Aromatoleum petrolei: one gene and its partner. The protein of the gene in region 1 interacts with the protein of each later gene in a pairwise test. Links are inferred from orthologs where the notes say so. Each region holds a gene or a part of one and is shown on either strand. Other genes may lie near its edges. The genes, in order: ptsN and trkA.

The links.
Region 2: the proteins of ptsN (region 1) and trkA interact in binary tests that used the Escherichia coli proteins (3 or more experiments, as listed by UniProt). The link is inferred for Aromatoleum petrolei from one-to-one orthologs.

Annotation. Positions count from the first base shown.
Region 1 is NZ_CP059560.1:2,385,673-2,388,838, forward strand. Bases 1-2,847 are described here. They hold ptsN (PTS IIA-like nitrogen regulatory protein PtsN), read left to right. Parts: upstream 1-1,104; coding sequence 1,105-1,590; downstream 1,591-2,847. Other genes in these bases: ToN1_RS10900 (RNA polymerase factor sigma-54), read left to right, coding at 1-612; hpf (ribosome hibernation-promoting factor, HPF/YfiA family), read left to right, coding at 642-968; hprK (HPr(Ser) kinase/phosphatase), read left to right, coding at 1,559-2,500; ilvA (threonine ammonia-lyase, biosynthetic), read left to right, coding at 2,588-2,847. Outside these bases: more of ilvA, read left to right, coding at 2,848-3,166. UniProt on the Escherichia coli protein: Seems to have a role in regulating nitrogen assimilation.
Region 2 is NZ_CP059560.1:2,719,515-2,722,637, forward strand. What follows is about bases 86-2,889. They hold trkA (Trk system potassium transporter TrkA), read left to right. Parts: upstream 86-686; coding sequence 687-2,093; downstream 2,094-2,889. Other genes in these bases: ToN1_RS12425 (sigma-54-dependent transcriptional regulator), read left to right, coding at 86-597; ToN1_RS12435 (TrkH family potassium uptake protein), read left to right, coding at 2,090-2,889. Also shown: more of ToN1_RS12425, read left to right, coding at 1-85; more of ToN1_RS12435, read left to right, coding at 2,890-3,123. UniProt on the Escherichia coli protein: Part of the constitutive potassium transport systems TrkG and TrkH. May regulate the transport activity of TrkG and TrkH systems. Binds to NAD(+) and NADH.

The DNA of each region.
Region 1 (3,166 bases):
ATCCTGCCGGATGTCGTCGTGCGCAAGATCCGCAACCGCTGGGCCGTCACGCTCAACCCCGAGGCGATGCCCAAGCTGCGCATCAACTCACTGTACGCCAGCATCCTGCAACAGAACCGCGGATCGGGCGGCGCGCTGACCAGCCAGCTGCAGGAAGCACGCTGGCTAATCAAGAACGTGCAACAGCGTTTCGACACCATCCTGCGGGTTTCGCAGGCGATCGTTGACCAGCAGCGACAGTTCTTCGATTATGGTGATGTGGCGATGCGACCCCTGACGTTGAGGGAGATCGCGGACCAGCTCGAACTGCACGAATCGACTGTTTCGCGGGTCACGACGCAGAAATTCATGGCCACACCGCGCGGCGTGTTCGAACTGAAGTATTTTTTCGGCAGTCACGTTGCCACCGACACCGGTGGGGCGGCCTCTTCCACGGCGATTCGAGCGCTGATTCGCCAGCTGGTGGAGGCCGAAGACAGGAAAAAGCCCCTGTCCGACGCGAAAATTGCCGAGTTGTTGGGCCAGCAGGGTATCGTGGTGGCGCGCAGAACGATCGCGAAATACCGCGAGTCACTCAATATTCCGCCGGTCAGCCTGCGCAAAGCGATCTGAAAAACGATCTGACAATACGAGGAAACATCATGAATCTCACCATCACCGGACATCACGTCGAAGTCACCCCCGCGATCCGCGAGTACGTCAATACGAAGCTCGATCGCGTCATCCGCCATTTCGACAACGTGACCAGCGTCAGCGTGATCCTGTCGGTGGAGAAGCTGCGCCAGAAGGCGGAAGTGACGCTGCACGTGCGCGGCAAGGACATCTACGTCGAGAGCGAGGACGCCGACCTGTATGCAGCCATCGACAGCATGGCCGACAAGCTCGACCGCCAGGTTCTCAAGTACAAGGCCAAGAACAACGACCACGGCCACGACACGCTGAAGCACCAGCAACCGACCGAGCTGTGATCCTTTAATTCACGCCGAGGGACCGGGGTGTGTTTATAATTCGCGCGTTTTCAACCCGCGCCTGCCGCACACCCCGAGCCTCCTCCCGCATCCGATCGGCAGCGGCACGGCCCGTGTCGTGCAGGTGGTGATCCGCATGAGCCTCATCGCCGAACTCCTGCCCCCCTCGAACGTCGTCATCGATCTGGACGCCAGCAGCAAGAAGCGTGTTTTCGAACAAGCCGGTCTCCTGTTCGAGAACCATCAGGGCATTGCCCGCAGCGTCGTCTTCGACAGCCTGTTCTCACGCGAACGCCTCGGCTCGACCGGCCTGGGTCAGGGCATCGCCATTCCCCACGGCCGCATCAAGGGCCTGAAGGAAGCCGCCGGCGCCTTCCTGCGCCTCTCGGCCCCAGTGCAGTTCGACGCTCCCGACGGCCGCCCCGTGACGATGCTGTTCGTGTTGCTCGTGCCCGAGCAGGCCAACGAAACCCACCTGCAGCTGCTGTCCGAGCTTGCGCAGATGTTCAGCGACCGCGACTTCCGCGAACAACTGCAGAACGCGCCCGACGTCGCGACGATCCATACGCTGTTTGCCTCCTGGGGTCCGCATGCGGCAGACCAGCGTCGCGCGGCTGTATGACCTGCACCGCGAACGGCTGGAGCTGACGCACGTCAGCGGCCGGCTGGACCGGGTCATCTCGGTCAACGAAGAGCGTATCTGGCCGGCCGACCTCGTCGGCCACCTGAACCTGATCCATCCGACGCGCATCCAGATCCTCGGCGCGGCCGAGCTCTCGTGGGCGCAGCGGCATTCGCGCGAAAAGGTCGCCCACCACCTCACCGAAATCATCGGTGCACGCCCGCCGGCGATCATCGTCGCCGACGGCTGCAGGATCCCCGACATCCTGAACGGCATCTGCGAGCACGCAGAGGTCGCCCTGATCACGACGCCACAACCGTCGGCGAGCGTGATCGACCAGTTGCGCCTGTACATGTCGCGCGAGCTCGCCGAGAAGGTCTCGCTGCACGGCGTGTTCATGGACGTGCTGGGCGTGGGCGTGTTCATCACCGGCAGCTCCGGCGCCGGCAAGTCCGAGCTGGCCCTGGAACTCATCTCGCGCGGCCACGGGCTGGTCGCCGATGACATCGTCGAATTCTCGCGCATCGCGCCAACGGTGCTCGAGGGGCGGTGCCCGGAGATGCTCAAGGACTTCATCGAGGTGCGCGGCCTGGGCATCCTCAACATTCGCACGATTTTCGGCGAGACCGCCTGCCGGCGAAAGATGCGCCTGCGCCTGATCGTGCACCTCGAGCGCCGCCTGCCGGGCCAGTCCGATCCCTCGCGCCTGCCGGTGCAACGCGAGACACAGGACATCCTCGGTGTACAGGTGATCCGCACGACGCTGCCCGTCGCCGCGGGGCGCAACATCGCGGTGCTGCTCGAGGCCGCTGTGCGCTCGACCATCCTGCAACTGCGCGGGATCGATTCAACGCAGGAATTCATCGACCGTCAGCAACGCCTGCTCGACGCCGACGGGGAAACCCTCTAAGCGGGAACGGCCGGCAAGACTCTTGCCGCAGTGCCGCATCGGCTGATACGCTCAAGGTCTTTGCGCCGCCCCGCGAAGGCCTCCCCGATGACTGCCGCAACACCGGATTACCTGGAAAAGATCCTCAATGCCCGCGTCTACGACGTGGCCGAGGAAACGCCGCTGGACCTCGCCACGAATCTCTCGGAGCGCGTGCACAACCGCGTCTTCCTGAAGCGTGAGGACATGCAACCGGTGTTCAGCTTCAAGCTGCGCGGCGCGTACAACAAGATGGCGCACCTGTCGCCGCAGGCCCTCAAGCGCGGCGTGATCTGCGCCTCGGCAGGCAACCACGCGCAGGGTGTCGCACTTTCGGCACAGCGCATGGGCGTGCGCGCGGTGATCGTGATGCCGACCTCGACGCCGCTGATCAAGGTCGAGGCGGTCAAGGCGCGCGGCGGCGAGGTGGTGCTGGCCGGCGACTCCTATTCCGACGCCTATGCCCACGCGGTCGAGCTCGAGAAGACCGAGAAACTGACCTTCGTCCATCCCTACGACGACCCGGACGTAATCGCCGGCCAGGGCACGATCGGCATGGAGATCCTGCGCGCGCACCCGGACCCGATCCACGCAGTGTTCTGCGCCGTCGGCGGCGGCGGCCTGATCGCCGGCGTGGCGGCTTATATC
Region 2 (3,123 bases), 330 kb from region 1 along the record:
CAGCAGAAGAACCTCGCTTTTGCGCTCGAGCGGCTGGAACGTTACGACCTGCGCCTGGTGGTGGCGACCGACCACACATTGGAGTCGCTGGTGCGCGAGGGCTGGGAGGAGGCGCTGGCGGTGCGTCTGTTCGAGGTGAGCCTCGCGCCGCCCTCGCTCGCGGACGTGCGCGACGACCTGCCGGAGATCGCGGCGCAGTTGCTGCTGCACCTCGTGGAGGCCGGCGAGGTGCCGCGTCGCCACTTCTCGACCGCGGCGCTCAATGCGCTGCGCGCCCAGCCCTGGCCGGGCGGCTATGCGGAACTGCGCGCGGCGGTGAAGTCGCTGGCGCTCGGGACGCTGGACGAGGAAATCGCGCTCACGGATGTGCGCAGGCTGCTGATCCCGGCCAGCGAGGGGGCGGTTGCGGTATCGCTTGACCAGCCGCTGCGCGAGGCGCGCGAGGCCTTCGAGCGCCTGTACTTCGAGCACCACCTGCGCCTCGAGGGCAACAACATGACGCGCCTGGCGGAGAAGAGCGGGCTCGAGCGCACCCACCTGTACCGCAAGCTCAAGCAGCTCGGGCTGCACGGCAGTCGGCGCAGCGAGGAAGCCTGAGGGACTGAGGCGGCCGTGCAACAGTCGCACTGCGCGGGTCGGCAGCTCGCGTAGAATCGGGCTTCCTTAATGTTCGGGGCGACTCACCGGTGAAGATCATCATCCTGGGCGCGGGCCAGGTCGGCGCGTCGGTGGCGGAGAACCTCGTCTCCGAGGCCAACGACATCACGCTGATCGACACCAGTGCCGAGCAGCTCGAGGTGCTGCGCAACCGCCTCGAATTGCGCACGGTGATCGGCAATGCCGCCTCGCCGTCGGTGCTGCGCGAGGCCGGCGCGGACGACGCCGACCTGCTGATCGCGGTGACGCAGTCCGACCAGACCAACCTGTGCGCGTGTCGTGTCGCGAAGACCTTGTTCAACCTGCCCACGCGCGTCGCGCGACTGCGCTCGAGCGACTTCGTCGACCACCCCGAACTGCTCGACGACGACAACTTCGCGGTCGATTTTTCGATCTGCCCGGAGCAGGTCGTGACCGACTACATCAAGCGCCTGGTGGCCTTCCCCGAGGCGCTGCAGGTGATGGAATTCGCCGGCGGGGTGCTGAGCCTGATCTGCGTGCGCGCGTTCGAGGGCGGGCCGCTGGTGGGACACCCGCTGAAGGCGCTGCGCTACCACATGCCCAACGTCGAGGTGCGCATCGCGGCGATCTACCGCGGCGACGGCGAGGCGATCATCCCCGAAGGCGACACGATGATCCTGCCCGGCGACGAGGTCTTCTGCCTCGCCTCGACGGTGCACATCCGCCAGGTGATGCGCGAGATCCGGCGCGAGGACCGGCCGATCCGCCGCATCATCATCGCCGGCGGGGGCAACATCGGGCTGCGACTGGCGCGCGCCATCGAGGACGATCACAACGTCAAGGTGATCGAGGTCGATCGCCGCCGCGCCGATGTCCTCGCGAGCCAGCTGCATCGGGCGCTGGTGTTGCGCGGCGACTCGACGGACGAGAAGCTGCTCGAGAACGAGGGCATCGACGAGGCGGACATGTTCCTCGCGCTGACCAACGACGACGAGGACAACATCATGTCCGCGTCGCTCGCCAAGCGCATGGGGGCGCACCGCACGCTGGCGTTGATCAACCGGAAGAGCTACGTCGATCTGGTGCAGGGGGGGCCGATCGACATCGCCATCTCGCCCGCCCAGACCTCGATCGGCTCGCTGCTGCAGCACGTGCGCCAGGGCGACGTGGTGGCGGTGCACAGCCTGCGCCGCGGCGCGGCGGAGGCGCTGGAGATCATCGCGCATGGCACGCGCAAGGATTCCAAGGTGGTCGGCCGCACGATCGCGGAGATCGCGCTGCCCAAGGGCGCGACCATCGGCGCGATCGTGCGCGATGAGTTGCGGCCCGACGGCAAGGTCGCGCGCCGCCTAGTGGTGATGCCGCACCATGACACGGTGGTCGACAGCGGCGACCACGTGATCGTGTTCTGCACGCACAAGAAGCTCGTGCGCCAGGTCGAGAAGCTGTTCCAGGTGGGCTTCGGCTTCCTATGAGGTGGCGCGCGGATTCCCACCCGGTGCTCAACGCACTGGGGCTGATCGTGATGCTGTTCGCCGTGCTGATGCTCTTTCCGCTCGTGGTGTCGTGGTTCATCGGCGACGGCGCGACGATCGCGTTCGACCACGCGGTGCTCATCACGCTGGCCGCCGGGCTGCTGATGTGGCTGCCGACGCGCGGCAGGAAGCGCGACCTGCATACGCGCGACGGTTTCCTGCTGGTGGCGCTGACCTGGGTCGTGATGCCGGTATTCGGTGCGCTGCCGCTGCTCGACTTCATCCCCGACCTGTCGGTGACCGACGCCTACTTCGAGGCCGTGTCCGGCCTCACCGCAACGGGCGGGACGGTGCTGGTGGGGCTGGAGCACCTGCCGATATCGATCAATCTGTGGCGCACCTTCATGCACTGGATCGGCGGCATGGGCGTCATCGTGCTGGTGGTGGCGATCCTGCCGCTGCTGGGCATCGGCGGGCGGCAGCTGATGAAGGTCGAGGTGCCGACGCCGATGAAGGAGCAGAGCCTGACGCCGCGCATCGCCGAGACCGCCAAGGGGCTGTGGCTGACCTATTGCCTGCTCACGGTGGCCTGCGCGGTGAGCCTGTGGCTGGCCGGGCTGGAAGGTTGGGAGGCGATCATCCACACCTTCAGCGTCGTCGGCCTGGGCGGGTTTTCGAGCAAGGATACGTCGCTCGGGTATTTCGACAGCGTGCCGGTGGACATGATCGTGATCCTGTTCGCGCTGCTCTCCGGTCTCAACTTCGCGACGCATTACCTCGCCTTCGCACGCCGCAGCGTCAGGCCCTACCTCGTCGACCCCGAGCTGCCCTTCTATTTCGCGACGCTGGCGCTGAGCATCGTCGTGCTCACCGCGTACCTCATGCAGTTCGACGCGCACGAGGATCTGCTCAGCACGTTGCGCTATGTAGCCTTCCATGTCGTCTCGATCTCGACCTCGCTCGGGCTGGCGACCTACGACTACACGCTGTGGCCGATGTTCGCGCAGATCTGGGTGCTGTTCCTCGGCAG